Regions from separate parts of the Pseudorhodoferax sp. genome, predicted to be linked through region 2. Evidence: riboswitches for the same ligand, from Rfam matches in the RefSeq annotation. Region 2 holds a riboswitch; the other holds the start of a gene.
What was found. A riboswitch is a leader RNA that binds a small molecule or an ion and turns the genes downstream of it on or off. The one in region 2 is predicted to bind cobalamin.

Region 1: linked by a shared signal. The riboswitch ahead of QM782_RS18705 (TonB-dependent receptor domain-containing protein) and the one ahead of QM782_RS21540 (TonB-dependent receptor) in region 2 are both predicted to bind cobalamin.

Annotation. Positions count from the first base shown of each region.
Region 1 covers NZ_JASGJZ010000001.1:3,994,060-4,002,218, reverse strand. Annotated here, with positions in the region: gene cbiB (adenosylcobinamide-phosphate synthase CbiB) at 1-519, opposite strand, end outside; gene cobO (cob(I)yrinic acid a,c-diamide adenosyltransferase) at 986-1,555, opposite strand; gene QM782_RS18725 (ABC transporter ATP-binding protein) at 1,767-2,564, opposite strand; gene QM782_RS18720 (FecCD family ABC transporter permease) at 2,561-3,559, opposite strand; gene QM782_RS18715 (ABC transporter substrate-binding protein) at 3,559-4,428, opposite strand; gene QM782_RS18710 (bifunctional adenosylcobinamide kinase/adenosylcobinamide-phosphate guanylyltransferase) at 4,425-4,985, opposite strand; gene QM782_RS18705 (TonB-dependent receptor domain-containing protein) at 5,003-6,820, opposite strand; cobalamin riboswitch at 6,896-7,127, opposite strand; gene QM782_RS18700 (DUF904 domain-containing protein) at 7,154-7,396, shown strand; gene QM782_RS18695 (cell division protein ZapA) at 7,393-7,680, shown strand; gene QM782_RS18690 (sulfite exporter TauE/SafE family protein) at 7,985-8,159, shown strand, end outside.
Region 2 covers NZ_JASGJZ010000001.1:4,640,898-4,649,056, forward strand. Annotated here, with positions in the region: gene QM782_RS21515 (TonB-dependent siderophore receptor) at 1-730, shown strand, start outside; gene QM782_RS21520 (PepSY-associated TM helix domain-containing protein) at 749-1,924, shown strand; gene QM782_RS21525 (FeoA family protein) at 1,970-2,269, shown strand; gene feoB (ferrous iron transporter B) at 2,262-4,160, shown strand; gene QM782_RS21535 (DUF6587 family protein) at 4,163-4,414, shown strand; cobalamin riboswitch at 4,477-4,723, shown strand; gene QM782_RS21540 (TonB-dependent receptor) at 4,863-6,941, shown strand; gene QM782_RS21545 (ABC transporter substrate-binding protein) at 6,944-7,978, shown strand; gene QM782_RS21550 (FecCD family ABC transporter permease) at 7,986-8,159, shown strand, end outside.

The sequences.
Region 1 (8,159 bases), 650 kb from region 2:
GCGGTACACGGCCGCGCCGGGCAGGCCCAGCAGCACGAACCACAGCAGCGGCGCGACCACGGAGTCGTTCAGGTTCTCGGCCAGCGATTCGATGGCGCTCTCGCGCACCAGGCTCTCGTCCAGCGTGGCCACGTCGCGGCTGACCAGCCGGGCCAGTTGCGCGCGGCCGTCGTCCAGCGAGCGGGCCAGCGCCTGCTCGACGGCCAGCACCTCGCCGCGCAGCATGCGCCAGGCCAGCAGCGGCTTGAGCGCCAGGCCCAGCGCCGCCGCGGCGGCCCAGGCCGGCAGCCAGCGCAGCAGCGCCCACTGCAGCGCGGCGGCCAGCAGGCCGGCCGCCAGCGCGCCGGCGCACCAGGCCAGCGCGCCGGCCGCGAAGGCCGCGGCCGGCGCCTGCGGCAGGCGCCGGCCGGCCCAGCCGAGCCAGCGGCCCATGGCGACGACCGGGTGCAGCGCCGCCGGCGGCTCGCCCCACAGGCGGTCCACCAGCAGCGCGACCCACAGGGCAGCGGCGGCCGTCAACCCGGAACCCGGTTCTCCACGGCGCTGGCGCGCGACCCACGGCGCATGGGACCGGGCCGCCAGCAGCGGCCCGAACGTCCGCGGAGCAGGCCATGCCAGCGGACGCCGCGGGCCGGCCTCGCCGGACCGCAGGCGTGCCCTGCAGGCCGCAGCAGTTCCCGAGGAGCCGCCTCGTCGGGCCGTCCAGGCCGGCGCGGGCAGGCGTGGAGCCGCGGCCCTCCGCCCCCGCGAGGGGGTTGGCGCGGCGCCCAGTGCGGAAACGGGGGCGCGCTCATTTCAGTTTTCCATGGCGCCGGCGCGCCACCCGCAAGGCATGAAACCGGCTTGCAGGCAAAGGTTCACAAGGCCGCGGAGCAGGCCATGCAAGTGCACCCGCGGAACTGGCTCTGCCAGGCCGCCGGGTGCGCCCCTTGAGGGGGATGGGACTTCTACACGCAGTGAGAAGTCCAAACGGGGTGGTTTCATTTCAATCCTCGATGCCGCGCTGGGCCGGCACGCCGGCCTGGAACGCGTGCTTGACGAGCCGCATCTCGGTCACGGTGTCGGCCAGTTCGACGATCTCGGCCGGGCAGCGCCGGCCGGTCAGCACCACGTGCACCTCGCGCGGGCGCTGGCGCAGCGTGTCCAGCACCTCGTCCAGCGGCAGCCAGCCGTAGACCAGCGGGTAGGTGATCTCGTCGAGCACGACCATGAACCAGGCGCCGGACAGGATGGCTTCGCGCGCGCGGGCCCAGCCGTCGCGCGCGAGCTGGGCGGAACGCTCCAGGTCCTGGCTCTTCCACGAGAAGCCGTCGCCCAGCCCCTCGATCGGGATGCCGATCTGCTCGAACATGCGGTGCTCGCCGAAGCGCGCGGTCGGCACCTTCATGAACTGGTAGACCTTGACCGGCTTGCCGCGGCCGTGCGCGCGCAGCGCCAGGCCGAACGCGGCCGTGCTCTTGCCCTTGCCGTCGCCGGTGTGGACGATGACCAGGCCGCGGCGCTCGCCGGCGGGCTTGTCGTAGGGCTTCGCGGTGGGCGGGGTTTCGATCTGCATGTGGTTCCTTCCGAAGAAAAATCGTCTCAGCTCTCCACGGCGCTGGCGCGCCACCCGCAGCGCATGCAACCAGGCCGCAAGCAGCGGCTCGAACGGCCGCGGAGCAGGCCATGCCAGCGGACGCCGCGGACGGGCTTTGCCCGGCCGCAGGCGTCGCCCCCTTTGAGGGGGTTGGCGGAGCGCGCAGCGCGCAGACTGGGGGTGGTCCATCTCACCGGGCCACGGCGATCCACTGGCCGGCGACGGCGTGCACGGCGATGCGCCGGTCGAACACGGCTTCCAGCGCGTGGTGCGTGGCGGCGTCGCCGCTGGCGCCGTGGTGCACGATGCGGCCGCGCGCGACGATGACCAGCGCATCGGCGCGCAGCGCGGCCGGCAGCTCGTGCAGCACGCTGACCACCGTGCGGCCCTCGGCGGCCAGCGCGCGGGCCATGGCCAGCCAGTCGGCCTGGTGCGGCGGGTCCAGGTTGGCCAGCGGCTCGTCCATCAGCACGATGGGCGCCTGCACCGCCAGCGCGCGCGCCAGCAGCACGCGCTGGCGCTCGCCGCCGGACAGGCTGCCGAGCGGCCGGTCGCGCCAGGCCCAGGCATGGGTGGCGCGCAGCGCCCGCTCCACGGCGGCCTGGTCGGCGGCGGCGGGCGGCGCCAGCCAGGCGCGGTGCGGCAGCCGGCCGAGCATGGCGACGTCGTGGACCGACAGGTCGTCGGCCGTGGCCTCGTTCTGGCCCAGCCAGGCGATGGCACGCGCGCGCGCGCGGGCGCCGACGTGCGCCAGCGGCCGGCCCTGCAGCAGCAGTTCGCCGCGGCTGGGCGGCAACAGGCCGGCCAGGGCCTTGAGCAGCGTGGACTTGCCGGCGCCGTTGGGGCCGACGACGGCGGTCCAGCTGCCGGCGGCGAGCCGCAGGTCCACGCCATGCAGCACCTCGGCGCCGCCTTGCGCGGCGTGCAGCCCGCGCGCCTCGAGCACCGCGCCCGCGCCCGCGCCGCCTGCCGGGGCGCCCGGCCTCATGCGGCGCCTCCGGCCCGGGTCCGCTGGCGCATCAGCCACAGCAGGTAGGTGCCGCCCAGCACCGCCGTCAGCACGCCGACCGGCAGCTCCTGCGGCGCGATCAGCCAGCGCGCCAGAATGTCGGCGCCCAGCAGCAGCGCGCCGCCCAGGCCGGCCGCCAGCAGCACCAGCCGCCCGTGCGTGACCTTGACCAGCGAGCGCGCCAGGTGCGGCGCCGCCAGGCCCACGAAGGCCACCAGGCCGGTCTGCGCCACGGCCGCGCCGGTGGCCAGGCCGAGCGCGGCGACCAGCGCGGTGCGCATGGCCGCCAGCGGGATGCCCAGGCTGGCCGCGGTCGCCTCGCCCAGCGCCAGCGCATCCAGCGCCGGCGACAGGCCGAACGCCACCGCCGCGCAGACCGCCAGCGGCAGCGCCATCAGCACGCAGCCCGACCAGCCCACCGTGCCCGTGCTGCCCAGCATGAAGGCCTGCAGCGCCTGCATGATCTCCGGCGACAGCAGCATCAGCAGCGAGGTGAACGCGCTCAGCACCACGCCCACGACCACGCCGGCCAGCAGCAGCCGCAGCGTGTGCTGCACGCCCTGGGCCAGCACCAGCGTCAGCAGCACGCCGCCGACGGCGCCGGCGAAGGCCGCGCCGGCCAGCCCGGTGCGCGCCAGCCACGACATCGCGAACGGCGAGCCGCCCAGCGCCGCCATGCTGGCCGCCACGCCCAGCAGCGCGCCCGAGCCGCTGCCCAGCAGGTAGGGGTCGGCCAGCGGGTTGCGGAACAGCCCCTGGGCGACGGCACCGGCCAGCCCCAGCAGCGCGCCGGCCAGCCAGGTGCCGAGCGTGCGCGGCAGACGGATGTCGCGCACGATCTGCCAGAGCATGGGGTCGCCCTGCAGCCGCCACGGCCATTCGAAGCCGGTGCTGCCCACGCTGGCGCCCAGCAGCACCAGCGCGGCCGACAGCAGCGCCAGCGCCAGGCCCAGCCAGGCGGCACGCCGGTGCATCACGGCGCCCGGGCCTTCAGGCAGTCGGCCATCACGCGCGCGGCCTGGTCCATGCGCGGGCCGGGCCGCACCACGATCTCGGCGTCGTCCACCGAGAACAGGCACACGCGCCGCTCGCGCACCGCGCGCATGGCCTGCCATCCCGGGTAGTCGAGCTCGGCCTGCATGGTCCGGTTGGCCAGCATGATGACGTCCGGATCGGCGCGCACCACGTACTCCGGGTTCAGCTTGGGAAACGGCCCCAGGCTGGCCGGCACCACGTTGGCCGCGCCCAGCCGCGCCAGCGTCTCGCCGATGAACGAGGAGGCGCTGGCGGCGTACGGCCCGCGGCTGACCTCGATGTACACGCGCGCGCGCCGCGCCCGCTCGGGCAGCGCGGCGGCGGCCTCCTCCAGCCCCTGCGCGATGCGCTGCCAGACCCGCGCGGCCTCGTGCGCCGGCAGGCCCAGCAGTTCACCGACCGTGCCGAGCACGCGGCGCACGTCGGCATGGTTCTTGGGCTCCAGCACCACCACCTTCAGGCCCAGCGCGCGCAGCCGCTGGCCGATCTGGCCGGTGTGCGAGGCCAGCACCACGTCGGGCCGCGCGCGCACGATGGCCTCGACGTTCGGGTCGATGCCGCCGCCCAGCTGGGGCAGGCGGCGCACCTCGGGCGGCCAGTTGGAAAAGCGGTCCACGCCGACCAGGCGCGCGCAAGCGCCGAGCGCGCAGACGGTCTCGGTCAGCGAGGGCAGCAGCGAGACCACGCGCGCGGGCGGCTGCTCGAAGCGCAGTCGCGCGCCGGTCTCGTCGGCGATCTCGTAGGGCGCGGCCTGCGCCAGCGCGCTGCAGCAGCAGGCCAGCGCGAGCAGCCGGCGCAGCCACCTCATGCGGCGGCGCCCTTCAGCGCCAGCGGCAGGCCGGCGGCCATCAGCGTCACGCGGGCGCAGCAGGCGGCCAGGCGCTGGTTCAGGCCGCCGAGCGCATCGACGAAGGCGCGCACCTCGCGCCCGAGCGGGATCACGCCCAGGCCGACCTCGTTGCCGACCAGCACCAGCGGGCCGGAGGCCGCGCGCACGGCCTGCTCCAGCGCCTGCAGCGCGGCCTCGGCCTGCGCCGGCGTGGCGGCCGGGCCCTGCGCGGGCATCAGCAGCCCGGTCAGCCACAGCGTCAGGCAGTCCACCACCACCAGCGTGTGCGCATCGCCATGGGCCTCGATGGCCTCGGCCAGGCGCAGCGGCTCCTCCACCGTCCGCAGGCCCGGCACGCGGGCGGCGCGCTCGGCCTGGTGGCGCGCGATGCGCGCGCGCATCTCCGCGTCGTGCGGCTGGGCGGTGGCGACCAGCACCGCGCGGCGGCCCGCGCCGCCGGCCAGCCAGTCGCGCGCCAGCAGCTCGGCGCGGCGCGACTTGCCGCTCTTCTGCCCGCCCAGGATCAGCTCGGCCATGGCGCGGCATTCTCCATTCAGCGCGGCTGCCAGCGCAGCGTCACGAACACGCCGCGGCCGGGCTGGTTGTAGCCCCGGGCGGTCTCGTAGTCGCGGTCGAACAGGTTGTTGACCTTGCCGCGCACCGACCAGTCCTTGGCGAAGGCGTAGTCGGCATACAGGTCCAGCGTGGCGTAGCCGCCCAGGCGCTGCGTGTTGGCCGCATCGTCGAAGCGGTGGCTGGCCGCCAGCAGCGTGCCGCCGAAGGTCCAGGCGCCGGCCGCGTAGTCCGCGCCCAGCGTGGCCTGGCGCTTGGCGCGGCGCTGCAGCACGCGGTCCGAGACCTCGTTGCGCGGGTCCAGCAGGTCCAGGCTGGCGCGCAACGTCAGCGGGCCGGCGCTGCCGGCGTAGCCCAGCGTCCAGCCCTCGATGCGCGAGCGCGGCACGTTGGTCGGGTTGGTGCCGCTGGTGATGTAGCCGCGGATCTTGTTGTCGAAGCGCACCAGCTTGACCTCGTGGCCGCCGGCACTCCAGGTCACGCCCAGGTCGGTGTTGCGGCCGCGCTCGGGTTCCAGCAGCGGGTTGCCGAAGCCGGGGTAGTACAGCTGGTTGAACGACGGCGCCACGAAGCTGGTGCCGCGCGAGGCATGCACGCGCCAGGCCGGCGTGATCTGGTAGCCGTAGCCAGCGAACCAGGTGTTGGCGCTGCCGAACTGCGAGTTGTCGTCGTGCCGGCCGTTGACCTGCCAGCTGTGCGCGCCGGCCGAGCCGTTCAGGCCGGCGAAGAGGCCGGTGATGCTGCGGTCCTTCACGGTGTAGTCGGTCGAGCCGGCGACCTTCTGCTCGCGCCGCTCCACGCCGGCCAGCACCACGCCGACCGGCGTGTCCACGTTGTTCTGCCAGGTCCACTGGTTCTGCGTGGTCTTGAAGTCGGACGGCAGCCAGGACGCCTCGACCGCATTGGAGGTGTCGGCGCTGTGGCCGAAGCGCAGCTCGGTCTGCCAGGCCGGCAGCACGCGGCCGGTGAGGCCGGCGCCCAGCACCACGCTGCGCACCGTGGTGCGCGCATCGCGGCCCGGGCCGTCGTCCAGGTGGGTCAGGCCGTCGGAATACAGGAAGTTCGCGTCGGCACGCCAGCCGCCGTCGAGCTGCAGGCCCAGCGAGCCGTTGACCGAGTCCTGGCGGTACGGGTCGCGGTCCGGGTTGTAGTTGCCGAAGGCGACGCGCTCGTTGGTCGCCGAGAAGCTGTCCTCGCGCTGCTGGCGCAGGCCCAGCGCGTAGGTCAGCGCGCCCTGGCCGCCGCCCACGCCGGCCGACAGCTCGCGGTGCTTCTCGCTGCCCAGCGTGGCCGAGGCGTAGGGATGGAAGCCGGCGCGGCCCTTCTTCGTGAAGATCTGCACCACGCCGCCCACGCCCTCGCTGCCGTACAGCGAGGAGGCCGGGCCCTTGAGCACCTCGATGCGCTCGATCGCATCCAGCGGCACCGCGTCCCAGACCGGCGTGCCGGCGGTGGCCGAGCCGTAGCGCACGCCGTCGATCAACAGGATGGTGTGGCGCGCTTCGGTACCGCGGATGAACACGCTGGAGGTCTTGCCGGCGCCGCCGTTGGCGGCCATCTGCAGGCCGGCCTCGCGCGCCAGCAGCTCGGGCAGCGTGCGCGCGGTCGAATGCTCGATCTGCGCGCCGTCGATCACGACCACGTCGCTGACCAGCGCGTCGGCGCGCGTGGCGCCGCGGGTGGCGGTGACGACGATCTCGTCCAGCGTGGCCGGGGACGGTTGGGCCAGGGCGGGCCAGGCCGCGGTCAGTGCCAGCGTGAGGGCGCTCAGGCGCGCGCGGTGCATGCGGTGCTTCATGTGAGGAGGAACACAAACCAGGTGCCCCCGCCAGCTTCCCCGCCGGCGTATGGGCGTCACGGCCGCGCACGGACGTGCGGCAGCCACCTCGTTGGCCGGTATCCGGGCTGGCGGCGCACGCTCCACCGCCTTCCCGCGCGCGGTACGCGCAGTGGCACGAGGATGAAGTGGAAGTCCCTGGACTTCGGCCGCTTACCGTTGCGGGGGCAGCGCAGGTTAGGCCCGCGCGCGGCGGCGCGCCCCCCTGCTTCCCGTTGAACTGCGGCGCGTGAACCGCGCCGCGAGCACCAACGGCGCGGATTCTATGTGCGCGAACCTACAATGCGCCCCGCCATGGACCAAGCCACCCAGATCCAGCAGATCGCCGAGCGCACCGAACGCCTGCTGCTGCGCCACCGCGAACTGCAGCGCACCAACGCACTGCTGGCCGAGCAGGTGGAGCAGCTCGAGGGCGAGCGCGATTCGCTGCGTTCGCGGCTCGCGGCGGCGCGCGCGCGCATCGACGCGCTGCTCGAACGCCTGCCCGACTCCATCAGCGTGGCCCCGGCCCCCGCCTACCGGAAGGACCCGCCGTGAGCCAGCTCGAAGTCAAGATCCTCGGCCACAGCTACCGGCTCAGCTGCCCGCCCGGCGGCGAGGAGCGCATGCTGCAGGCGGTGCAGCGCGTCGACAGCGCCATGTGCGCGATCCGCGATGCCGGCAAGATCCGGGCACGCGACCGCATCGCCGTGCTGGCCGCGCTGAACATCGCGTTCGACCAGGCCGAGGCGCCCGCCCCGGCCCAGCCGCCGAGCGACCAGCTCGCCGCCATCCTGGCCCGCCTCGACGACGCGCTCGGCGGCGACGGCCAACTGCTCTAGCGGCCCGCGCCGCGCAGCGCAAGTGCCGGCGCAGCAACACCACGATGCGTGCGTTTATCGCGCTTCCGGGCCACAGCATTCGTCCTAGAATGGCCCCGTCTGCGGTGTTCGCCGGGCTTTATATGTCCTTGAACCAATGCTCATACGAGCCTGGGCCTGGAACATTTCCTGGGGAGCGTGAACGTCTCGCGTCAGATGATCCCAACTCCAGGCTGACCTAGCCCACCTGGACCCCCGGTTCAGGCTGCGGCCCGGTGGCACCTGCAGACACCTTTCTCGCTTCCGTCCCTCCCCTTCTCCCCCGATGTCGCTGCTGCTGCTGATCGAGCTGGCCCTGCTGGGGCTGGGCTCCGGCTTCCTGGCCGGGCTGCTGGGCATCGGCGGCGGCATGCTGATGGTGCCGTTCCTGACCTTCTTCTTGTCGCGGCAGGGCGTGGACGCGGACCTGGCCGTGAAGATGGCGATCGCCACCTCCATGG
Region 2 (8,159 bases):
CAACGCCGACAACGCGTTCACGGGCAGCGCCTCGGTGATGTACCGCATCAACGACTTCCTGGCGCCCTACGTCAGCTACTCGACGTCGTTCATGCCGGTCACGGACACGGGCGTCAACGGCAGCCTGCTGAACCCCGAGGAAGGCCGGCAGACCGAGATCGGCGTGAAATTCCAGGCGTTCAGGCAGCGGCTGCAGGGCTATGTCGCCGTCTATGACCTGCGGCGCCGGAACGTGACGGAATACGACGCCACCGCGGGCTATTCCATCCAGACCGGCGAGCAGACCACCAAAGGCTTCGAGGCGGAAGTCACCGCCGCGCTGACCAGCCAGTGGAACGCGTCGGCGGCCTACAGCTACATCCCGACGGCGAAGACGACCCAGAGCCTGACGGCGAGCGAGATCGGCAAGCGCACCAACCATGTGCCGAAGAACGCGGGGTCGGTCTCCACGCAGTACTACTTCCAGCCGGACCGGCTCGGCTGGAACATGGGGGCCGGCGTCCGCTTCCAGGGCGCGCGCACCGCGCAGCGCGGCGCCTACTTCGTCGATCTTCCCAAGTACACCCTGTTCGACGTGAACCTGGGCTACGAGCAGGCATCGTGGAGCGTGAACCTGGGCATCAAGAACCTGTTCGACAAGGACTACATCCAGGGCACGACGCCGAACGCGCAACTGCTCAGCTTCGGCAGCCCGCGGACGCTGCTCCTGGCCGCGAAGATCAAGTACTGATCCCGCGCGACCGCTCCGATGCCGGGTTTCTCGCTGCCTCGCCCGCGCCAGTTCTGGCGCCAGGTGCATTCGCTCGCCGGCATCACGGCCGGCACGCTGCTGATGCTGATCGGCCTGTCCGGCGCCCTCCTGGCGTTCCGCGAGGAAGCGATCGACTGGCTCAACCCGGGCGGCCGCCACGTGGCCGGGCACGTCGGGCAGGCGGCGCTGGCGCCCCCGCAGCTGCTGGCGGCCGTGCAGCGCACATGGCCGGGCCGTCCGGTGGGCACGCTGGCCGTGTCCGCCGAGCCGGGCGCGGCGGCGCGGGTGATCTTCGCGCCCCAGGGGGGCCAGCGGCGCGGCGAGACGGTGTACCTCGACCCCGCCACCGCCCGGCCGCTGCCGCCGCTGGCGGGCGCGGCGTTCTTCGAGACGGTGGAGAGCCTGCACCGCTGGCTGCTGCTGCCGCGGGAGCCCGGGCGCATCGCCACCGGCATCCTGGCGGCCGGGCTGCTGGGGCTGGCGCTGTCCGGGCTGTACCTGCGGTGGCCACGCCGCCCGCTGGACTGGCGCGCCTGGTTCACGTTCAACACGGCGCTGCGCGGCCGCGCCTTTCTCTGGAACTTGCATGCGGTGGCGGGCACCTGCGCCCTGCTGCCGTACCTGGTGCTCACCACGACCGGCCTGTACTGGGCCTTCGATGTGGTGCGCGAGCGCGTCGACGCGCTGGCGACCGCCTCGGCGCCACCGGCGCGCCCGGCGCCGCGCCCGCGCGCGGCCGGCGACGACGCGGCCGCCGGCGCGGTGGACATCGGCCTGGCCTGGGCCGCGTTCGAGCAGCGCGCCCGGGCCGCCGGCGGCTGGAGCGAGGCCATCGTGCGCGTGCAGCGGGCCGATGCGCCGGCGGTGCTGTTCACCTGGCTGGACGCACGGCCGGCGCACGAGCGCGCGCGCAACCGCACGACGGTCCGGCTGCGCGACGGCGAGGTGCTCCAGGACGAGCGCCATGCGGAAAAGCCGGCCGGCGGCCGGTTCCTGGCCGCGATCTATCCGCTGCACATGGGCAGCTACTTCGGGCTGGCGGGGCGCGTCGCGATGGCGCTGGCCGCGCTGGCACTGCCGGCATTCGGCCTCACGGGGTGGATGCTCTTCCTGTTGCGCAGACAATCCTCGGCCTGCAACAGGCAGCGCCGCGCCGCCGGCGCGGCTTCCTGATGCGCACGGGCCAGGCAACCTGGATTTCACGTGGATATTTCAGACATGCCAACCATGGCACCGGGCGCCCGCCCGGCTCCGGCCGCGCTGCGGCTCGACCAGTTGCCCGACCGCCAGTGGGCCACCGTCCTCGACGTCGCACGCCCGCCGGGCGCGGATGGCCGCGACCTGGCCCTGCGGCTGACGGAGATCGGCTTCGTACCGGGCGAGGCGGTGCGCATCATGGCCCGCGGCATGCCCGGCCGCGAGCCGCTGGCGGTGCGGCTGGGCCACACCACCTTCGCGCTGCGCCGGCACGAGGCGGCGCTGATCCAGGTCGTGCCCGGAGCCGCCGGCCATGGCTGAGGCCGCGATCCGCGTGCGCCCGCAGGCCGCCCCGCCCGGCCGCGTCGCGCTGCTGGGCAATCCAAACTGCGGCAAGACGGCGCTGTTCAACCTGCTGACCGGCAGCCGCCAGAAGGTGGCCAACTACGCCGGCGTCACGGTGGAGCGCAAGGAGGGCGCGCTGCGCACCCCCGCCGGCCGCCGCGTGGCGGTGGTGGACCTGCCGGGCACCTACAGCCTCAACCCGATGTCGGCCGACGAGGCGGTGACGCGCGACGTGATCACCGGCCGGCACCAGGAGCCGCTGCCCGACCTGCTGGTATGCGTGACCGACGCCACCAACCTGCGGCTGAACCTGCGCCTGGTGCTGGAGGCCAGGCAGCTGGGCCTGCCGATGGTGGTGGCGCTGAACATGACCGACATGGCCAGGCGCCAGGGCATCGAGGTCGACGCGGCGGTGCTGTCGCGCGAGCTGGGCGTGCCGGTGATCCCCACCGTCGGCGTGCAGCGCGGCGGCGCCCAGGCGCTGCTGGCCGCGCTCGACGCGCCGGTGCCGCCGGCCTCGCCGGTGCCCTGGGAGGCGCCGGCGTTCGACGAGGTGCTCCACACCCAGCGCGAGGTGCGCCGCATCCTGTCGCTGGCGGTGCACGAGCCGGCCGGCAGCCTGGCCACGAGCGACCGCATCGACCGGATCGTGCTGCATCCGGTGCTGGGCCTGGTGGTGCTGGCGCTGGTGCTGTTCCTGATGTTCCAGGCCGTGTTCGGCTGGGCCGAGGTGCCCATGCAGGCCATCGAGGCGGCCACCGCCGCCGTCGGCGGATGGGCCAGGACGCTGGTGCCGGAGGGCCCGCTGCAGAGCCTGCTGGTCGACGGGGTGATCGCCGGCGCCGGCGGGGTGGTGGTGTTCCTGCCGCAGATCCTGATCCTGTTCCTCTTCATCCTGGCGCTGGAGGACTCGGGCTACCTGCCGCGCGCGGCCTTCCTGCTGGACCGGGTGATGGGCGCGGTGGGCCTGTCGGGCCGCTCCTTCATCCCGCTGCTGTCCAGCTTCGCCTGCGCCATCCCCGGCATCATGGCCACGCGCACCATCGGCAATTGGCGCGACCGGCTCACCACCATCATGATCGCGCCGCTGATGACCTGCTCGGCCCGGCTGCCGGTGTATGCGCTGCTGATCGCCGCGTTCATCCCGCAGCGGCAGGTGGCGGGCGTGGTCAACCTGCAGGGGCTGGTGCTGTTCGGCCTGTACCTGTTCGGCATCGTCGCGGCGATGGCGGTGGCCTGGGTGATGCAGCACCTGCACACCCGGCGGGGCGCCCCGGCCTCGCCGCTGATGATGGAACTGCCGGCCTACCGCTGGCCCAACCCGCGCAACCTGCTGCAGGGGCTGTGGGAGCGCGCCTGGATCTTCCTGCAGCGGGTGGGCACCATCATCCTCACGCTGACCATCCTGCTGTGGTTCCTCTCCAGCTACCCGGTGCCGCCGGCGGGCGCCACGGGGCCGGCCATCCAGTACAGCCTGGCCGGCCTGCTGGGGCGCGCGCTGGAGCACGTGTTCGCGCCGATCGGCTTCAACTGGCAGATCAGCATCGCGCTGGTGCCGGGCATGGCCGCGCGCGAGGTGGCGGTGGGCGCGCTCGGCACCGTGTACGCGCTCTCGGCCACGGGCGACGAGGCGATGGCGGGCGCGCTGGAGCCGCTGATCGCCGGCAGCTGGTCGCTGGCCACGGCGCTGTCGCTGCTGGTGTGGTACGTGTTCGCGCCGCAGTGCCTGTCGACGCTGGCCACCGTCAAGCGCGAGACCGGGTCGTGGAAGTACGTGTTCGTCATGGCGGGCTACCTCTTTGGCCTGGCCTACCTGGCCTGCTTCGCCACCTACCGGCTGGCGCTGGCCTTCGCTGCGGGAGCCTGAGCATGCTGCAGAACCTGATCGTCTTCGCCATCGTGGCCGCCGCCGCGGTGTACGCCGTGTGGCGCTGGATGCCAGCCGCCTGGCGCAGGGGCGCGGCGCGCCGGCTGGCGGCGGGTTCGCAGCGCGCCGGTCTGGTGGACGACGCGCAGGCCGAGCGCCTGGCCGCCTCGCTCGCCAAGACTTCCGGCTGCGGCGACTGCGAGAGCTGCGGGAGCTGCGCCCCGCCTTCCGCCGGCGCCAAGCGCCCGGAGTGACGCGCGGCGCGGTCGCTATACTCCGCGCGCCCCGGGGATCCGTTTCCGGGGCATCCGTGCGTCAGGTGTCTGCATGCCCGCATGCAGAGTAAACGGGAACGAGGTGAAGGCCGGCAGGTTCGGCCCAGGCCTCGGCTGCCCCCGCAACGGTAAGCAAGTTCAAGCGCCGATCGCCGCCCCGCCCTACCGGCAGGCCGGCCGTCACTGAGCCCTCACGTGGTCCGCCGCAACGGCGGATGCGCGGCGGGTTCGGGAAGACGCGGCGCCCGGAGGGCCCCCTCTCCCCTTGCGAGCCCGGATACCGGCCTGCCGCGTCCGAGCATGCCCTGCATGCGAATGCCGGCCGTCTGCGGGGTGCAGACAGGGCGTCCGGCCGCTCGCCCCCGCGGGGCACGCAGCGGCCGCGCGCTGCTGTCGCGACAGGCGGTCCACAACCCTGTCGCGCACGATGCCACGCCATTCCCATCTCCTCCATCCCGCCGCGCTGTGCGCCGCCCTGCTGGGCGCGCCGGCCCTGGCCCAGACCACGCTGCCCGAGGTGCGCGTCACCGACGAAGCCGAGCGCACCGGCGCGCAGCTGCGCCTGCCGGCGCAGACCGCCAGCCACACCGGCCTGTCGATCCAGGACCTGCCGGCCAGCGTCGACGGCGTATCGGCCGAGCAGATGCGCGAGCGCGGCGACGTCGGCCTGGTCGAGGCGGTCACGCGCACGGTCGGCCTGACCTCCAGCAGCACGCCCGGCAACGGCGGCCTGTCGTTCGGCAGCCGCGGCTTCGTCGGCGTGAACTCGGTCGGCGTGGCCGAGGACGGCGTGCCGGCCAGCGTGGCCGCCGGCACCACCTCCTATCCCGGCGACATCTGGGGCTACGAGCGCATCGAGGTGCTGCGCGGGCCGGCCTCGCTGATGTACGGCAGCGGCACCATGGGCGCCACCATCAACGCCGTGCGCAAGCAGCCCAGCCGGACCTTCGGCATCGAGGCGCTGGCGGCCGGCGGCAGCGACGCCACCGGGCGCCTCGGCCTGGGCGCGACCGGCCCGCTGGGCCCGGTCGCCAGCTACCGGCTGGACGTGTACGGCCAGCGCAGCGACGGCGAGCGCGCGATGGGCGACGCGCGCAGCGCCAAGTTCATGGGCACGCTGCGGCTGGAGCCCACGCGCGACCTGCAGCTCGACCTGATCGCCGACCGCAGCCTGCAGAAGCCCGCGCGCTACTTCGGCACGCCCGGGCTGGACGGCCGCGTGGTCGAGGCGCTGCGCGGCGAGAACTACAACACCGCCGACAGCATCGTGCGCTACGAGGAAGACCGCCTGCGCGCCCGCCTGCGCTGGCGCGCCAGCGAGGCCGTGACCGTGCGCAACGAGCTGTTCCACTTCGAGAGCGACCGGCACTGGCGCAACATCGAGGCCTATGCCTACGACCCGGCGGCCGGCACCGTGGCCCGCTCGGACTACCTGGAGATCCTGCACGACGTGGCGCAGACCGGCAACCGCTTCGGCCTGGACCTGGCGCTGGGCCGGCACCAGGTGGCGCTGGGCTGGGAAATCTCCAGGACCAAGTTCCGCAACAGCAGCAACTCGCCCTACCGCGGCGCCTCGGTGGTCTCGGCCTTCGACCCGCAGCATGGCGGCTGGATCAGCCCCGACCCCACGCTGCCGCGGTACGACACCGAACTGCGCCAGAACGCCTTCTACGTCGAGGACGCCTGGAAGCTCTCGGACCAGTGGCTGCTGCTGGCCGGCCTGCGCCGCGACCTGTACGCCTTCGAACGCCGCGAGCTGGTCTCGGGCACGCCGTTCGACAAGGACCTGGGCGGCACCTCGGCCCGCCTGGGCGTGACCTACAAGCTGGACCCGCGCACCAGCCTGTACGCGCAGTACAGCCAGGGCCACGACCCCGTGACCACGATGCTCTCGCTGAACCTGGCGAACCGCGACTTCCGCCTGAGCGAAGGCCGGCAGGTCGAGGCCGGCGTCAAGCAGCAGCTGGCCGACAACCTGGGCGAATGGACGCTCGCCGTCTACCACATCCGCAAGGACGACATCGTCACGCGCGACCCCAGCCGCCCGGCCATCTCCATCCAGGGCGGCAGCCAGTCCTCCAAGGGCGTGGAGCTGGGCGGCGTGCTGCGCGCCAGCGCCGCGCTGCGCCTGGAGGGCAACCTGAGCTACACCGACGCCCGGTTCGGCACGCTGCTGGAAGCCGGCGGCGACCGCGCCGGCAACCGCCCCCTGGGCGTCGCCCGGACGACCGCCAACCTGTGGGCGCACTACCGCGTGGGCGCCTGGCAGGCCTCGGCCGGCGTGCGCAACGTCGGCAAGCGCTTCGCCAACAACGCCAACACCACCGAGTTGCCCTCCTACACGCTGCTCGACGCGGCGCTGCACTGGCAGTTCGACGCCAACACCACGCTGAGCCTGATCGCGCGCAACCTGACCGACCGGTTCTACGTCCATTCCAGCTACGGCAGCCAGTTCCTCGTCGGCCCCGGCCGGCAGTTCGAACTGGCCGCGCAGCTGCGCTTCTGAACGTGCGCCCGGCCGGCCTGTACGCCACCGCGCTGGCGGTGCTGCTGGCGGCGTGCTCGCGGCACGAGGGCGAGGCGCCGCGCGCGTCCGTGCCTGGGCCCGCTGCCGCTGTCGCCGCCGCGGAACCGGCCGCCGTGGCGCCGGTGACCGTCGAGGTCTGCGGCCAGCCCGTCGCCTACCCCCGGGTGCCGCAGCGCGTCGTCACGCACGACGTGAACATCACCGAGATGTTCCTATTCCTGGGCCTGGGCGAGTACCTGGTCGGCACCTCCGGCATCCCGGCGGACAAGGAGATCGACCCGGCCTTCCGCGCGCAGCTGGCGCGCGTGCCCAGCCTGTCGCGCGGAGCGATGAACCTGGAGGCCATCGTCGGCGCGCGCGCCGACTTCGTGTTCGGCGGCTGGAGCTACGGCTTTCGCCCCGGCCAGGTCACGCCGGAGCTGCTGGCCCGGCACGGCATCGCCTCGTACGTGCTGACCGAGTCCTGCATCCACGTCGGCCCGCGCCAGCGCGTGTCCATGGACGACACGCTGGCCGACCTGCGCGCCATCGCGCGCATCTTCCGCATCGAGCGCCAGGCCGAGCCGCGGATCCAGGAGCTGGAGCGCGCGCTGCGCGACCTGGAGCAGCGCACGCAGGCCGTGCCGCAGCGCCCGCGCGTGTTCGTCTACGACAGCGGGCAGGACATCCCGGTGACCTCCGGCCGCTACGGCATGCCGCAGGCGATGATCGAGGCGGCCGGCGGGCGCAACATCTTCGACGACATCCCGCGCAACTGGCCCCGCGGCAACTGGGAGGACGTGGTCGCCCGCGATCCCGAATGGATCGTCATCGTCGACTACGGCCAGCCCGACGCGCAGGGCAAGATCGACTTCCTGCTGCACAAGCCCGAGCTGGCCGGGGTCGACGCCGTGCGCCACCGGCGCTTCTTCGTGCTGACCTACGCCGAGGCCACGCCGGGCCCGCGCAACGTCGCCCGGGCGCGCGCGCTGGCCGCCGCCCTGCACCCGGCGCTGATGGCCGCCGGCCGGCCGTAGACCGGGCATGCGCCGCGCCGCCCGGTTCCTCCCGGCACGCAGCGGGCCGCTCGCGGCCTGGTGCCTGGCGCTGGCCGCGCTGCTGGCGCTGGCCATGACGCTGGCCCTCACCTGGGGCACCGTGCCGATCCCGCCCGCCACCGTCTGGCGGATCGCCTGGCAGCAGGTGCGGCTGGCATTG